2 regions of the Pseudomonas sp. L5B5 genome follow, and region 2 is predicted to be linked to the other one. Evidence: predicted binding sites of a transcription regulator. Region 2 holds the regulator's gene; the other holds the start of a gene.

Region 1 (7,024 bases), 1.0 Mb from region 2:
AACAGGGTCGGGGTGTGGCCGGATTTCCAGAAGCTTGAATTCATCGCGCACCTCAGCTGACAGCAATCGGGGGAGGGGTCATGGGGCTTGCGGTGGGGCGACACGTCGGCCGCACCACCGGCCCCGTGCAGTGGGGCCAGAACGAAAAGACGCCGGCACCCGGTTCGCGAAGGGCGAGCAGGGTACGCGACGTCTTTGTCGTGGGTGGGGCAACCGCCGTTGGTTACCGATGCTTATCCGATAGCAAGAGCCGGGCCAATCGCCGCCAGGGCCGGGGTCAGCCCAGCAGTTCCTGCATGGCGATGATTTGCTCCGCCACCTGGATCAGCTTCTGCTGCCGGCTCATGGCCTGGCGGCGCATCAGGGTATAGGCCTGCTCCTCGCCGCAGTCCTTCATCTTCATCAGCAGGCCCTTGGCCAGTTCGATGCGCTTGCGCTCCGCCAGTTGCTGGTCCCGCGCCTGCAACTGGGCGCGCAGGGCCTGGTCGCTTTCGAAGCGGGCCATGGCGACGTCGAGGATTGGCTGCAGGCGCTGGACCTGGATGCCTTCGACGATATAGGCGCTGACCCCGGACTTGATTGCCTGGCGCATGACGCTCGGGTCGTGCTCGTCGGTGAACATCACGATGGGTCGAGGCTGGTCGCGGCTGACCAGGACCACTTGCTCCATGACATCGCGGCTGGGCGACTCGGTATCGATCAGGATTACATCGGGGCGCACCGTTTCGACGCGTCCGGGCAGGTCGATGGTCAGGCCGGACTCATCGATCACTTCGAAGCCCGCCTCACTGAGGGCCGCCTTGAGCCGCCCGACTTTTTTTGCGGTGTCATTGATCAACAGGATTCGCAGCATGTTCGCAGGCTCCGCTCAGCGCTGGGCAACCAGGGCAGGGGTGTCGTTCAGGGCGTGCAGGTGGAAGCTGCGGGCATAGGCGGCCGGTTGCGTGCCGTCCCAGACCTTGCCGTCGATCAGCTGGCTGCTGCGCATGTCCGGCCCGGTAGCGATCCCCAGGGCACTGGCCGCTTCGCGGTAAAGCTGTACTTGCTGGACCTGGCGCGCCACGGCCAGGTAGTCCGGGTCCTCGCGCAGCAGGCCCCAGCGGCGGAACTGGGTCATGAACCACATCCCGTCGGACAAGTAAGGCTGGTTCGCCGCGCCATGGTTGTGAAAGCGCAGGGCGTGGGGGTCCTGCCAGCGATTGCCCAGGCCGTCGGCGTAGTCGCCCAGCAGCCGGGGTTCGATGCAGGCCAGGGGAGCGTCGAGGTAATCGCTGGCACTGAGCAACTGTGCGGTGCCGCGACGGTTTTGCGGGCTTTGCTCGATGAAGCGGCTGGCTTCGAGGGTGGCCATCACCAGGGCGCGGGCCGTGTTGGGGTACTGCTCGACAAAGGTGCGGGTGCAGCCCAGGACCTTCTCCGGATGATCCGGCCAGATTGCCTGGCTGGTGGCCAGGGTGAAGCCCAGATCCTGCTGTACCGCGCTGGCGCTCCAGGGTTCACCGACGCAGAAGCCGTCGATGCGCCCGGCCTGCAGATGGGCAACCATCTGTGGTGGAGGTACCACGACGCTGTCGACGTCTGCCAATGGGTGGATACCCTGGCTGGCCAGCCAGTAGTAGAGCCATAGGGCATGGGTGCCGGTGGGGAAGGTCTGGGCGAAGGTCAGGCGCGCCCGGCTTTGGTGCACGTGGCGATCCAGTGCTTCAGGGCTGGTCACCTCGAGCGCTTGCAGCTCCCGGGACAGGTTGATGCTCTGGCCGTTCTGGTTCAGCCCCATGAGTATCGCCATGTCGCAGGGGGCTGTGCCGCCGATGCCCAGGTGCACCCCGTAGACCAGGCCGTACGGGCTGTGGGCAGCGTCCAGCTGGCCACTCACCAGCTTGTCCCGCAGGCTGGCCCAGGAACTCTGGCGCTTGAGGTTCAAGGTCAGGCCGTGGGGCTGGGCGAATCCCTGGGTGGCCGCGACCACCAGGGAGGCGCAATCGGTCAGGGCCATGAAGCCCAGGTCCAGCTCGGGCTTTTCCGGGGCATCGCTACCGTTGACCCAGGCCAGTGGCAGGCGGGGGTGTTCTGTCATGGGGGCACCTTGCTTGAAGTGGCCTAGCCGCGCCGGTAATGCCGGGCGCAGACCAGAGCATTGTCCTTCGACCCGGGCCGCCGTTGGCCGCGGGGGAATGGCACGGCAGGTGCAAGGCATGTGCCAGCGCTGGTCGGATTTGCCGATGCGCCTCGCTTGCAAGCCCCGGGCCCGGCTATAATCGGCGCCCCATTTCGCCGTCCACCGAGTCCATCGCGCCCATGTATACCCTGGCCCGCCAGCTGCTGTTCAAACTCTCCCCGGAAACTTCCCACGATCTGTCCCTGGACCTGATCGGCGCGGGCGGGCGTCTGGGGCTCAACGGCCTGCTGTGCAAGGCCCCGGCGCACAAGCCGGTGACCGTCATGGGCCTGGAGTTCGCCAACCCGGTGGGGCTGGCCGCGGGCCTGGACAAGAACGGCGCGGCCATCGACGGTTTCGCCCAGCTGGGTTTCGGTTTCGTCGAGATCGGCACCGTCACGCCGCGTCCGCAGCCGGGCAACCCCAAGCCCCGAATCTTCCGCCTGCCCGAGGCCGAAGGGATCATCAACCGCATGGGTTTCAACAACCTGGGGGTCGACAACCTGCTGGCACGGGTCGCCGCGTCCAAGTACAAGGGCGTGCTGGGGATCAACATCGGCAAGAACTTCGATACCCCGGTGGAGCGGGCCGTGGATGACTACCTGATCTGCCTGGACAAGGTCTACGCCCAGGCCAGCTACGTCACGGTCAACGTCAGCTCCCCCAACACCCCGGGCCTGCGCAGCCTGCAATTCGGCGAGTCGCTCAAGCAACTGCTGGCGGCCCTGGGCCGGCGCCAGCAGGAACTGACCGCGATCCACGGCAGGCGCGTGCCGCTGGCGATCAAGGTCGCTCCCGATATGACTGATGAAGAAACCGTGGAGGTGGCCCGGGCACTGCTCGAGGCCGGCATGGACGCGGTGATCGCCACCAATACCACCCTCAGTCGTGAAGGCGTCGAAGGCCTGGAACATTGTGACGAGGCCGGTGGCCTGTCCGGTGCACCGGTGCGGGAAAAGAGTACCCACACGGTCAAGGTCCTGGCCTCCGAACTGGCCGGCCGCCTGCCGATCATCGCGGTAGGCGGTATCACCGAAGGCCGGCATGCGGCCGAGAAGATCGCCGCCGGCGCCAGCCTGGTGCAGCTGTATTCGGGTTTCATCTACAAGGGCCCGGCGCTGATCCGCGAATCGGTGGATGCCATCGCGGCCATGGGCTGACAGGCAGGCGGACGTGTGCGACGGCCATAAAAAAGGGCTCCTCGAAGGAGCCCCTGGGCCGAAGCCCGCCGCCCGGATGGGGCGCGCGTGGTTAAGTCATCATCTATTCAAGTTTTAGGTGTCGGAATGTGCCCTGATCAGCCGACAGCGCGAAGTTCGTTGAGTCTGTGTATACCCGCAGTGCCTGTCATACCGTCCCAGTTGTCGCCGCGTCCTTCTCGCCAGCCGTTGATCCAGGCTTGGCGTACCGACGGTAGAGTAAATGGGCAAAGCTCACGGGACTTGCCATTAACGCCATACTGATATCCGCGTAAAAATGCTTTTTCCAACGGATCACGCTTTAGTCTTCTCATAGGGTGTTTCCCTCACTTGTTGACTGTATATGTCCCGTCGACCTTCATTGAGGTCGGGCAGAATGCTTCTGCCGTTGGTGCTCGCTGCCGGCGTCGCGAGCTTCGATGTTGGCGTCATTGCGTCGCCAACCTGTGTTGAGTTCTAACCAATAGGTCACAGCAAGTGAATGATCGTTTTGTCATAAGGACGTAACGATAGTGCTATCCAGGCCATAAGCCAGAGCGGTTCCTTCGCCGGTTCTGCCTGGCAAAGCCTGCTGTAACAAGCCTCTGACTAGATGATGAGGTTAATGCTTTAGTGAGAATGTCGAGCGGTTGCACTCAACTACTATTCGACGAAGGGTCGACTTATGTCATTTTGTTGCCCTGACTTTTCATCTGTCCCGGACTCCAAGCTTTTTTGTCCTGCAAGAAAGCCTGCTTGCCGGGGTGGGACGGCACGGTTTCGTGCCACACGAGCGCTCTTGAAGAAAAGCGCTTGACTAAAAACCGGGCGGACAATGCGTTGTCCGTTCACTTATTTGCCTAAGGCCCTGGTATTCCCATGTCGGATCGTTACGAACTCTTCCTCACTTGCCCCAAAGGCCTCGAAGGCCTGCTGATCGAGGAAGCCGTCGGGCTTGGCCTTGAGCAAGCGCGTGAACACACCTCCGCCGTACGCGGCATGGCCGACATGGAGACGGCCTATCGGCTGTGCCTGTGGTCGCGCCTGGCCAACCGGGTATTGCTGGTACTCAAGCGTTTCCCGATGAAGAGCGCCGACGACCTCTATCACGGCGTGCTGGACGTCGACTGGCAGGACCACATGCTGGCAGACGGCACCCTGGCGGTGGAATTCAGCGGCCATGGTTCGGGCATCGACAACACCCATTTCGGCGCCTTGAAGGTCAAGGATGCCATCGTCGACAAACTGCGCACGCCCACCGGCGAGCGTCCGTCCATCGACAAGCTCAACCCGGACTTGCGCATCCATCTGCGCCTGGACCGCGGCGAAGCCATCCTCTCCCTGGACCTGTCCGGCCATAGCCTGCACCAGCGCGGTTATCGCCTGCAGCAGGGCGCCGCGCCGCTGAAGGAAAACCTCGCGGCGGCCATCCTGATCCGTTCCGGCTGGCCTCGCATCGCTGCCGACGGCGGCGCCCTGGCCGACCCGATGTGCGGGGTCGGGACCTTCCTGGTGGAGGCGGCGATGATCGCCGCGGATATCGCTCCCAACCTCAAGCGCGAACAATGGGGTTTCACCGCCTGGCTCGGGCATGTCCCGGCGCTGTGGCGCAAGCTGCACGAAGAGGCCCAGGCCCGGGCCCAGGCTGGCCTGGCCAAGCCGCCGCTGTGGATTCGCGGTTATGAAGCCGATCCGCGCCTGATCCAGCCGGGCCGCAACAACGTCGAGCGTGCCGGCCTGAGCGACTGGATCAAGATCTACCAGGGTGAAGTGGCGACGTTCGAGCCGCGCCCGGACCAGAACCAGAAAGGCCTGGTGATCTGCAACCCACCCTACGGCGAGCGCCTGGGTGACGAAGCCAGCCTGCTGTACCTCTACCAGAACCTCGGCGAGCGCCTGCGCCAGGCCTGCCTGAACTGGGAAGCAGCGGTCTTCACCGGTGCCCCGGACCTGGGCAAGCGCATGGGGATTCGCAGCCACAAGCAATACTCGTTCTGGAACGGCGCCTTGCCTTGCAAGCTGCTGCTGATCAAGGTGCTGCCCGACCAGTTCGTCACGGGCGAGCGCCGCAGCCCCGAGCAGCGTCAACTGGAGCGCGAACAGGCCCTGGCCGTGGTGGACGAGCCTCCAGTGCGCCAGTACAACAAGAATGGCAATCCGATCAAGCCGGCTCCGGCTCCGGCGCCGGTGGTCGAGCAGGCACGCCTGAGCGAGGGCGGGCAGATGTTCGCCAACCGCCTGCAGAAGAACCTCAAGCAACTGGGCAAGTGGGCCAGGCGTGAAGGTGTCGAGTGCTATCGGGTCTACGATGCCGACATGCCCGAGTACTCCCTGGCCATCGACCTCTATCAGGACTGGGTGCACGTTCAGGAATACGCGGCGCCCAAGTCGGTGGATCCTGAAAAGGCCCAGGCTCGCCTGTTCGATGCCCTGGCGGCGATTCCCCAGGCACTGAACGTCGACAAGAGCCGGGTGGTGATCAAGCGCCGCGAGCGCCAGAGCGGCACCCGCCAGTACGAACGCCAGAGTGCCCAGGGCCAGTTCACCGAAGTTCGCGAAGGCGGGATCAAACTGCTGGTGAACCTGACCGACTACCTGGATACCGGGCTGTTCCTCGACCACCGGCCGATGCGCATGCGCATCCAGAAGGAGGCGGCGGGCAAGCGCTTCCTCAACCTGTTCTGCTACACCGCGACCGCCAGTGTGCACGCGGCCAAGGGCGGAGCCCGCAGCACCACCAGCGTCGACCTGTCGAAAACCTACCTGGACTGGGCGCGTCGCAACTTCTCGCTCAATGGTTTTTCCGACAAGAACCGCCTGGAGCAGGGCGATGTGATGGCCTGGCTGGAGACCTGCCGCGATGAGTTCGACCTGATCTTCATCGACCCGCCGACCTTCTCCAACTCCAAGCGCATGGAAGGTGTGTTCGACGTGCAGCGTGACCAGGTGCAATTGCTCGACCTGGCCATGGCGCGCCTGGCGCCCGGCGGCGTGCTGTATTTCTCCAACAACTTCCGCAAGTTCCAGCTGGATGAAAACCTCGCCGCGCGATATCAGGTCGAGGAGATCACGGCGAGCACCATCGACCCGGACTTCGCCCGCAATGGCAAAATCCACCGCGCCTGGAAGATCAGCGTCCGCTGAAGGCTCGACAAGTCCCCGGGGCCTGATTTTTCAGGTCTCGGAGTGGCTTGATGCTGGTCAAATTAATGGCTAATGGCTATAACTCTCAGCACGTTCGAATGACACCCAAACTCGCTGGCGTGATGAGTTCTACTTATGCCGTTGCATGTGGTACGCCCGAAAATCCTGGGTTTCATCAGTGAAGAAGTTTCCGCCTGGCTGGTGGCCCTGTTGGTGCTGCTGGCGGGCGCTATCCTGACCGGGCTCCTGGCCTGGTCCACCTATAGCGTCAACAAGCAGCAACTGCGCCAGCGCTTCCAGTTGCTGGCCAGCGAGCGCTACAGCCGGATCGAGGAGCGCTTCCAGGACCAGGAGCAACGCCTGGATGGCCTGCGTCGATTCTTCGTCAACTCCGACCTGGTGACTCGCCAGGACTTCGATGGTTATGCCAAGCCTCTGTTGCGTCGTACCCAGGCCTATGCCTGGGCGCCGCTGATCAGTCGTGACCAGCGTCCGGCCTTCGAGCAGTCGGTACGGGACCAGGGCGTGGCGGGTTTTTCCATCC
Region 2 (9,716 bases):
TTTCCGCCGAGCTGGCCGGTGGCCTGTTTGGCAGTTTCCTGGGCGCCATTTCCGGCGGCAACCTGTACCGGAAATCCTCGTTCCTGGAAGGCGCCCTCGGCCAACAGCTGTTTCCCCAGTGGCTGACCCTCGATGAGCGTCCGCACCTGTTGCGCGCCATGGGCAGCTCGGCCTTCGATGGCGACGGCCTGGCCACCTACGCCAAGCCTTTCGTCAAGGATGGCGAGTTGGTCTCCTACGTGCTGGGCACCTATTCGGGGCGCAAGCTGGGCATGCCGAGCACCGCCAACGCCGGGGGCGTGCACAACCTGTTCGTCACCCATGGTGATGAAGACCAGGCGGCCCTGCTGCGGCGCATGGGGCGGGGGCTGCTGGTGACCGAATTGATGGGCCATGGCTTGAACATGGTCACCGGCGATTATTCCCGGGGTGCTGCCGGCTTCTGGGTAGAGAATGGGGAAATCCAGTTCCCGGTGCAGGAGGTGACCATCGCCGGCAACCTGCGCGACATGTTCAAGCAGATTGTCGCGGTGGGTAATGACCTGGAACTGCGCAGCAACATCCGCACCGGCTCTGTGCTGATCGAACGCATGACCGTCGCTGGCAGCTGATCGCTGCTTGTGTCTGCAGAACGCGCCTCCCTTTGGGGGGCGCGTTTTTTATGTCTGGTGTTTCTATGGCGGTGCAGGTGCTGGACAAAACCTGCACGAGCCAGATTGATTTGATTCTCAATATCATTTAATAATGAAAATCATTATTCAATGAGCCCAGGTCATGAGTTCTGCCTTGCACGAGCAGCCTTACCTTGAAAGCTGGCGCTGGATGAGCCGCCAGATCCGTTGCGCACTGGACCCGGACGAACCCCGTCTGATCGAGCATTACCTTGCCGAAGGGCGATATCTGGCTTGCTGTACGGCCATATCGACCTGGACCGTTGCCGAAACCTCCTTCCGTTTGCTGATCGATACCGCGACCGATACCGCGCTGCCCTGGCACTGGCGCAGCCTGTGCCTGGACCAGGCCTGGCGACCGTTGCGCGACATGGAGCGGTTGTCGTTGTGCAAGTGCAGGCTCAAACGCTGGCAAAGCCATGCCTGGCGACTGGCGACCTGCTCGCTGTTGCCTTCCATTCCCCTGATTGAACTGGTGCAAGGATTTCCCGATGAGTAATACCCGTATCGAACGCGACAGCATGGGTGAGTTGCAGGTCCCGGAACAGGCGCTGTATGGCGCGCAGACCCAGCGCGCGGTGGATAACTTTCCCATCAGCGGGCAGCGGATGCCGCGGGCTTTCATTCGGGCGCTGATCCTGGCCAAGGCGGCCGCGGCCAGGGCCAACGTCGAACTCGGCCAGCTCAGCGAGTCCCAGGGCAAGGCTATCGTCGATGCCGCCCAGGGGTTGCTGGAGGGCGACTTCATGCAGCATTTCCCGGTGGATATCTTCCAGACCGGTTCCGGCACCAGCTCCAACATGAATGCCAACGAAGTGCTGGCGACCTTGTCCAGCCGGTTGCTGGGCGAGGCGATCAACCCCAATGACCATGTCAACTGTGGTCAGAGCAGCAACGACATCATCCCGACCACCATCCATGTCAGTGCCGCCCTGACCTTGCATGAGCAGCTATTGCCGGCGCTGGTGCACCTGGTGGAGGTCATCGAGCACAAGGCCCTGCAGGTGCATTCGTTCGTCAAGACGGGTCGTACCCACCTGATGGATGCCATGCCGGTACGCATGAGTCAGGTCCTGGAGGGATGGGCACAGCAGCTCAAGGCCAACATCGCGCATTTGCAGGACCTGCTGCCAAGCCTGCAATCCCTGGCACAGGGAGGGACAGCGGTGGGGACCGGGATCAACGCGCATCCGGAGTTCGCCGCGCGATTCAGCCAGCAACTGAGCGAGCTGACCCAGGTGCAGTTCACCCCGGGCAAGAACCTGTTTGCCCTGATCGGCTCCCAGGATACGGCAGTGAGCGTCTCCGGCCAGCTCAAGGCTACAGCGGTGTCGCTGATGAAGATCGCCAACGACCTGCGCTGGATGAACTCCGGGCCCCTGGCCGGGCTGGGAGAGATTGAGCTGGAGGGCTTGCAGCCAGGGTCTTCGATCATGCCCGGCAAGGTCAATCCGGTGATCCCGGAAGCTACGGCGATGGTAGCGGCCCAGGTGATCGGCAACGACAGCGCCATCACCGTGGCCGGACAGTCGGGCAACTTCGAGCTCAACGTGATGCTGCCGATCATCGCCCAGAACCTGTTGAGCAGTATTGAATTGCTGGCCAACTCCAGCCGTCTGCTGGCGGACAAGGCCATCGCCAGCTTCAAGGTCAATGAAACAAAGCTCAAGGAAGCGCTCGCACGCAACCCGATCCTGGTCACCGCCCTGAACCCGATCATCGGTTACCAGAAGGCCGCGGAAATCGCCAAGACCGCCTACAAGCAAGGACGCCCGGTGATCGACGTGGCCCTTGAGCACACCGACCTGTCGCGCAGCCAACTGGAGATCTTGCTGGATCCGGAGAAGCTCACCGCAGGTGGCGTGTAATCCCCGTTACCGCTTTGGAGGCTCACCATGGAGCATTGGAAACGCACGATCGAGAGGGCCAATCGCCTGTTCATGCAGGACGAACTGGTAGATGCCCGCGAGTTCTACCTGCAGGCGCTGGCACTGGCCCAGGTGTTGTTCGAGCGCTGGCCTGATGCCGACGAAGCGGTGGCGGCCTGTGTCATTTCCCATCACAACCTGGCAGACCTGCACCTGCGCCTGAATCAGCCTGAGGAGAGCGCGGAGTATCTCTGTGCCATTCATCAGCGGTTGCTGCAGACCATGCAGAACAGCCGGTTGCCCCTGGCGCTGCGTGAAGCCGCCCTGCGCCAGAGCAGTAAGACCTACGTCGAGCTGCTCAATTTCATCGGAGAGCACGGTGAATACCCCCGTTCTCGCCGTTTGCTGGACAACAACGTCACGCGCCTGTCCCCGGACGGTCCGCTACCCGGTAACCCTTCTTACGGAGTGCACTGATATGTCCTTTACCTTGCCTGCCCTGCCTTATGCCTACGATGCCCTGGAACCGCATATCGATGCGCAGACCATGGAAATCCATTACACCAAGCACCACCAGACCTACATCAATAACCTCAATGCTGCGGTAGAAGGCACCGAGTGGGCCGGATGGGAAGTGGAAAAGCTGGTGTCCAGTGTCCAGCAGCTGCCGGAAAAGCTGCGGGCAGCGGTGATCAACCAGGGAGGCGGTCACGCCAACCACTCGTTGTTCTGGGCAGTGATGACGCCTGCCGGTGGAGGAAACCCCGATGGAGCCCTGGCTCAGGCCATTGATCGAGACCTGGGTGGTTTCGATAGTTTCAAGGAGGCGTTCACCAAGGCGGCATTGACCCGGTTCGGCAGCGGCTGGGCCTGGCTCAGCGTGACACCGGAGAAGAAACTGGTGGTGGAAAGCAGCGGTAACCAGGACAGCCCGCTGATGAACGGCAATACGCCGATCCTCGGCCTGGACGTGTGGGAGCACGCCTATTACCTGCGCTACCAGAACCGCCGGCCGGAATACATCAACGCCTTCTACAACGTCATCAACTGGCCAGAAGTCGCCCAGCGTTACCAGGCCGCGATGGCTTGATACCTCCCCATCAAAACAAGATCTAAGGCCAACTATGGGCACTGAAACACTGGCGATCAGCAGCGGACGATTGTTTCGTTATGCCTTCGGTTCGCTGTTGCTGTTGGCGGGCACGGCGTTGCTGGTGGCTCAAGGGTTGAGCTGGCTGAACCTGGAGCCGCGCCTGCTGCGCGCCTTGCAGGGTGGCTCGATCTGCGCACTGGGCACGGCACTGGGGGCGGTCCCGGTGCTGGTGATCCGGAGGATGCCGGTGGCGGTGAGCGACACCCTGCTGGGCTTTGGTGCCGGAGTGATGCTGGCGGCGACTGCGTTTTCGCTGATCGTCCCAGGCATCGCCGCAGCCCAGGACCTCGGCTTGTCTGCCTGGGGCTCCAGCAGTCTGATCTGCGCCGGCATCATGCTTGGGGCCTTTGGCCTGTTCCTGGTGGACCTCAAGGTGTCGAGGGGCAGCCCGGAGGTGCTGGTGGGCACGCCAGAGCATCCGGTAATTGCCCCGCGTATCTGGCTGTTCGTTTTCGCCATCATTGCCCATAACATTCCTGAAGGGATGGCAGTTGGGGTGTCGGCCGGAGGTGGCATGCCGGATGCGGACAGCCTGGCCATGGGCATTGCCCTGCAGGATGTGCCGGAAGGTCTGGTGATTGCTCTGGTGCTGGCGGGGGCGGGGATGTCGCGGGTCAAGGCATTCTTGATTGGTGCGGCGTCAGGCCTGGTGGAGCCGGTCTTTGCCTTGCTCTGTGCCTGGCTGGTGAGCCTGGCGCAGGTGCTGCTGCCCTTGGGCCTGGCCCTGGCGGCGGGGGCGATGCTGCTGGTAGTCACTCATGAAGTGATTCCGGAGTCGCGTCGCAATGGCCATGACAAGCTTGCCAGCCTCGGCCTGTGTATCGGCTTCTGCCTGATGATGGTGATGGACACGGCGCTCTCCTGAGTGCCGTATGGGCCTGGCCCTGGTGGGTTTACTCGCCTTCGTCGAAGTAGTTGTTGATCAGCGCTGCCAGTGCGTCCAGCGCTTCCTGCTCCTGTTCGCCTTCAGTCTTGAGATGGATCTTGGTGCCCTTGCCGGCGGCGAGCATCATCATGGCCATGATGCTCTTGCCGTCGACCATGGACTCCGGGGTTCTGCCGGCGCGGATCTGGCAGGGAAACTTGCCGGCTACGCCGACGAACTTGGCCGAGGCACGGGCGTGCAGGCCCAGTTTGTTGATGATCTCGATTTCCAGAGCTGGCATCGCGGGGTAGATCCTTTCAGCTAAGGTCGCGGTGGCGAACCTGGACGTTCTTCAGGGATTTTTGCAGGACCTGGCCCAGGCGCTCGGTCAGGTATACGGAGCGATGATGCCCGCCAGTGCAGCCGATGGCGATGGTCACGTAGGCGCGATTGCTGGCGGCAAAGCGTGGCAACCACTTGAGCAGGTAGCTGGAGATGTCTTGGAACATCTCTTCCACATCCGGTTGCGCAGCCAGGTATTCGGCCACGGGGGCGTCCAGCCCGGATTGGGCACGCAGTTCGGGCTTCCAGTACGGGTTTGGCAGGCAGCGCACGTCGAACACCAGGTCGGCGTCTACCGGCATGCCACGCTTGAAACCGAAGGACTCGACCAGGAAGGCGGTGCCCGGCTCTGGCTGGTTCAGCAGCCGCAGCTTGATGGTGTCCCGCAACTGGTACAGGTTGAGATTGGTGGTGTTGACCTTGAGGTCGGCCAAGTCGACGATCGGTCCCAGCAGTTGGGTCTCGTCGTGGATGGCCTCGGCCAGTGAACGGTTGGCGCTGCTCAGTGGATGGCGCCGCCGGGTTTCAGAGAAGCGCTTGAGCAGGGTTTCTTCATCGGCGTCCAGATACAGCACGTCACACTGGATGTGCCGGCTGCGAACTTCTTCCAGCAGCTCCGGAAAGCGCGAGAGGTGGCTGGGCAGGTTACGAGCGTCGATGGAAACCGCCACCAGTGGCTGTGCCAGCTCGGTGTGGATCAACGCGCGTTCAGCCAGTTCGGGCAGCAGCCCTGCAGGCAGGTTGTCGATGCAGTAGTAGCCGTGATCCTCGAGAACATCGAGGGCAGTGCTTTTGCCTGAGCCGGAGCGGCCGCTGACGATGATCAAGCGCATGGTTACTGACCGTTCTGTTCGTCCAGCACGACCTGGTACAAGGCTTCGTTGCTGGTGGCGCTGCGCAGCCGGTCACGCACTTCCTTGCGATCGAGCATGCTGGCAATCTGCCGGAGCAGTTCCAGGTGCGCATCGGTGGCGGCTTCCGGGACCAGCAGGACAAACAGCAGGTCCACCGGAGCGCCGTCGATGGCGTCGAAATCGATCGGAGCGTCCAGATGCATCAGCGCGCTGATGGGGGACTCGCAGCCCTTGAGGCGGCAGTGGGGAATGGCGATACCGTTGCCGAAACCGGTGGAGCCGAGTTTCTCGCGGGCGATAAGGCTCTCGAAGACATCCTGCATCTCCAGATCAGGCACTTCACGGCTGATCAGGTTGGCAATTTGTTCGAGGGCGCGTTTTTTACTGCCGCCCGGCACGTTCACCAGGGAACGGCCGGGGGTCAGGATGCTTTCAAGTCGGATCATGGGAGGGGAGTATCAGCGACCCGTGCCTTGGAGAAGGTGGAGTTGCTTTTCCTTATGCTTTTTCAGTTGGCGGTCAAGCTTGTCCGTGAGCAGGTCGATTGCGGCATACATATCGTCATGTTCTGCATTGGCTACGACCTCCCCACCGTGGATGTGCAGGGTCGCCTCGATTTTCTGCTTCAGCTTCTCGACGGCCATGGTGACCTGCACATTGGTAATCTTGTCGAAATGGCGCTCCAACCGGTCGAGTTTTTCGCCGATGTAGACGCGCAGAGGTTCAGTCACTTCAAGTTGGTGTCCACTGATGTTGACTTGCATACAGCTTCTCCTTCGTTGCCAGTGCATAACGCGGCAGGCCGTTTTGCCTGCCACCTAGACTGTGCCTGAAACCTGCTGTACATCGATCCGGCTACCGTGCCGGATCATCGCTTGGCAGATTTCAAACACACTCCGAAACGCTTTGGCCTGCCCGGCGGCTACATCAACCGCTTGCGTTCGCTGGAAGGCGCGATCCCAAGGGATTCGCGGTACTTGGCGACGGTCCGGCGGGCTACCTGAATGCCTTGTGCCTCCAGTAAACCAGCGATCTTGCTGTCACTCAACGGCTTTTTCTGATTTTCCGCAGCCACCAGTTTTTTGATGATTGCGCGGATCGCCGTGGACGAGCATTCACCGCCTTCGGAGGTGCTGACGTGGCTCGAGAAAAAGTATTTCAGTTCATATATGCCCCGTGGGGTATGCATGAATTTTTGCGTGGTCACCCGGGAAATCGTCGATTCATGCATGCCTACTGCCTCGGCAATGTCATGCAGGACCAAGGGCTTCATCGCTTCGTCGCCGTACTCGAGGAAACCGCGTTGATGCTCGACGATCTGGGTGGCGACCTTCATCAGGGTTTCATTGCGGCTCTGCAGGCTCTTGATGAACCAGCGGGCCTCCTGCAACTGGTTTCGCATGAAGGTGTTGTCGGCGCTGGTATCGGCGCGACGCACGAACCCGGCGTACTGGGCGTTGACCCGCAGGCGTGGCACGGATTCCTGGTTCAGCTCCACCAGCCAGCGTTCATTGTCCTTGCGCACGATGACGTCCGGGACTACGTATTCGGCTTCGCTGGACTCGATCTGTGAGCCTGGGCGTGGGTTGAGGCTCTGCACCAGTTCGATGACCTGGCGCAGTTCATCTTCCTTGAGCTTCATGCGACGCATCAGCTGGCTGTAGTCGCGGCCGCCCAGCAGGTCGATGTAGTCGTTGACCAGGCGCTGGGCCTCTGCCAGCCATGGTGTGCTCGGCGGCAACTGGCGCAGTTGCAGCAGCAGGCACTCGCCCAGGTTGCGGGCGCCGATGCCGGCCGGCTCGAATTGCTGGATGCGGTGCAGCACGGCTTCGACTTCGTCCAGTTCAATGTCCAGATCGGGGTCGAAGGCTTCGAGAACCTCTTCCAGGGTCTCGTCCAGGTAACCCTGGTTGTTGATGCAGTCGATCAGGGTCACTGCGATCAGGCGGTCGGTATCCGACATGGGAGCCAGGTTCAGTTGCCAGAGCAGGTGGCTCTGCAGGCTCTCGCCAGCCGAGGTGCGAGTGGTGAAGTCCCACTCGTCGTCATCGCTGCTGGGCAGGCTACTGGCGCTGGTCTGGTAAACGTCTTCCCAGGCTGTATCCACCGGCAGTTCGTTGGGAATGCGTTCGCTCCACTCGCCTTCCTCGAGGTTATCCACCGTCGGGGCGGTTTCCTGGTAGGAGGGTTCCTGGATCTCGGTGTTGGGTTTGGACTCGGTGTTGTCGGCCAGGGGGTCGCTGTTGTCGAAGTCGTCGCCTTCTTCCTGGCGTTCGAGCATCGGATTGGACTCCAGAGCCTCCTGGATTTCCTGTTGCAGGTCCAGGGTCGACAGTTGGAGCAGGCGGATGGCCTGTTGCAGCTGAGGTGTCATCGTCAGCTGCTGGCCCATTCTCAGGACTAGCGATGGTTTCATGGCAGGGGCTTAACACCTTAATTGCCGGCGCACATGCGCCATCCACTACAGGGCGCCGAAGCGCCAAACATAAGCAAATTATATGCCTGAAACTGAAGTGTTTGCCTAGAGCGCTGTAACAATAAAATTTGTAGGGTTTAACGTTCCCGACGCCCTGGCAATGGGCCCAACACCTCAGCCCTTACAGGCGGAACTCATGGCCCAGGTAGACTTCCTTGACCAGTTCGTTGGCCAGGATGGTCGCGGAATCGCCTTCGGCGATCAGTTGTCCGTCGTTGACGATGTAAGCGGTCTCGCAGATGTCCAGGGTCTCGCGGACGTTGTGGTCGGTGATCAGGACGCCGATCCCCTTGGCCTTGAGGTGGTGGATGATCTGCTTGATGTCGCCGACCGAGATCGGGTCCACGCCGGCGAAAGGTTCATCCAGCAGGATGAACTTGGGGGCAGTGGCCAGGGCGCGGGCGATTTCCACGCGGCGGCGCTCGCCACCGGACAGGCTCATGCCGAGGTTGTCGCGGATGTGGTTGATGTGGAACTCCTGCAACAGGCTTTCCAGCTCCTGGCGACGGCCGGCCTTGTCGAGTTCCTTGCGGGTCTCGAGGATGGCCATGATGTTGTCGGCCACCGACAGCTTGCGGAAGATCGAGGCTTCCTGGGGCAGGTAGCCGATGCCGGCGCGAGCACGGCCGTGCATGGGCTGGTGGCTGACATCGAGGTCGTCGATCAGGACCCGGCCCTGGTCGGCCTGGACCAGGCCGACGATCATGTAGAAGCAGGTGGTCTTGCCGGCACCGTTGGGGCCGAGCAGGCCGACGATCTGGCCGCTGTCGATGGACAGGCTGACATCACGCACGACCTGGCGGCTCTTGTAGCTCTTGGCCAGGTGCTGGGCTTTGAGAGTTGCCATTACTGCGCCTTTTGCTCGTCGGTTTTCTTTTTCGGCTGGATGACCATGTCGATCCGCGGACGTGGCGCGGTTACCGCGCTGCCGTTGGCGCGGCCGGCGTTGGCCACTTGCTTGACGGTGTCGTAGACGATCTTCTCGCCTTCGGTGGTGTTGCCGTCGTTGATCACCTTGGCCTTGTCGATCAGCACGATGCGATTTTGCTGGGCATGGTACTGGATGGTCACGGCATAGGCCTGGACCGGCTTCGGATCGGTCTGCTTCTGCAGTTGTTCGAAGTAGGCCAGGTTGCCCACCGAGGTCACCACGTCGATTTCACCGGTCTTGGCCCGGGTGATCGTCACGGTGTTGCCAGTGATCTTCATCGAACCCTGGGTGATGATCACGTCGCCCTTGTAGGTGGCCACGCCGTTCTTGTCATCAAGCTGGGCGTCATCGGCCTGGATGCGGATCGGCTGTTGGCTATCGTTCGGCAGAGCCCAGGCGCTCACGCTTCCCAGTGCTGCGCCCAGACTGAGCAAAATAGGGAGGGTTTTAACGAGCCTCATACTGTCCTCTTACGTTCGATAGCAGGTTCATCCTGCCGTCTTTCAAATACGCTTTCATTCCCTTGGCCGTGGTCACGCCATTGGCGCCGTCGATT

Evidence for each region. The regulator sigma-54, encoded in region 2, starts transcription at its own class of promoters, with help from an activator protein. The targets are predictions, from matches to a motif close to ANTGGCATNNANNTTGCTNT.
Region 1: the regulator sigma-54 is predicted to act here: its motif matches at 2,186-2,205, upstream of LGQ10_RS09605 (CmpA/NrtA family ABC transporter substrate-binding protein).

Annotation. Positions count from the first base shown of each region.
Region 1 covers NZ_CP084742.1:2,140,884-2,147,907, reverse strand. The annotation lists gene LGQ10_RS09615 (nitrate/nitrite transporter) at 1-44, opposite strand, end outside; gene LGQ10_RS09610 (ANTAR domain-containing response regulator) at 278-853, opposite strand; gene LGQ10_RS09605 (CmpA/NrtA family ABC transporter substrate-binding protein) at 869-2,077, opposite strand; gene LGQ10_RS09600 (quinone-dependent dihydroorotate dehydrogenase) at 2,299-3,318, shown strand; gene rmf (ribosome modulation factor) at 3,456-3,671, opposite strand; gene rlmKL (bifunctional 23S rRNA (guanine(2069)-N(7))-methyltransferase RlmK/23S rRNA (guanine(2445)-N(2))-methyltransferase RlmL) at 4,216-6,480, shown strand; gene LGQ10_RS09585 (diguanylate cyclase) at 6,616-7,024, shown strand, end outside.
Region 2 covers NZ_CP084742.1:3,143,075-3,152,790, reverse strand. The annotation lists gene pmbA (metalloprotease PmbA) at 1-611, shown strand, start outside; gene LGQ10_RS14520 (FagA protein) at 775-1,170, shown strand; gene LGQ10_RS14515 (class II fumarate hydratase) at 1,163-2,539, shown strand; gene LGQ10_RS14510 (hypothetical protein) at 2,567-3,016, shown strand; gene LGQ10_RS14505 (superoxide dismutase) at 3,018-3,629, shown strand; gene LGQ10_RS14500 (ZIP family metal transporter) at 3,664-4,557, shown strand; gene LGQ10_RS14495 (HPr family phosphocarrier protein) at 4,586-4,858, opposite strand; gene rapZ (RNase adapter RapZ) at 4,875-5,732, opposite strand; gene ptsN (PTS IIA-like nitrogen regulatory protein PtsN) at 5,735-6,199, opposite strand; gene hpf (ribosome hibernation-promoting factor, HPF/YfiA family) at 6,212-6,517, opposite strand; gene LGQ10_RS14475 (RNA polymerase factor sigma-54) at 6,676-8,169, opposite strand; gene lptB (LPS export ABC transporter ATP-binding protein) at 8,351-9,076, opposite strand; gene lptA (lipopolysaccharide transport periplasmic protein LptA) at 9,076-9,621, opposite strand; gene lptC (LPS export ABC transporter periplasmic protein LptC) at 9,608-9,716, opposite strand, start outside.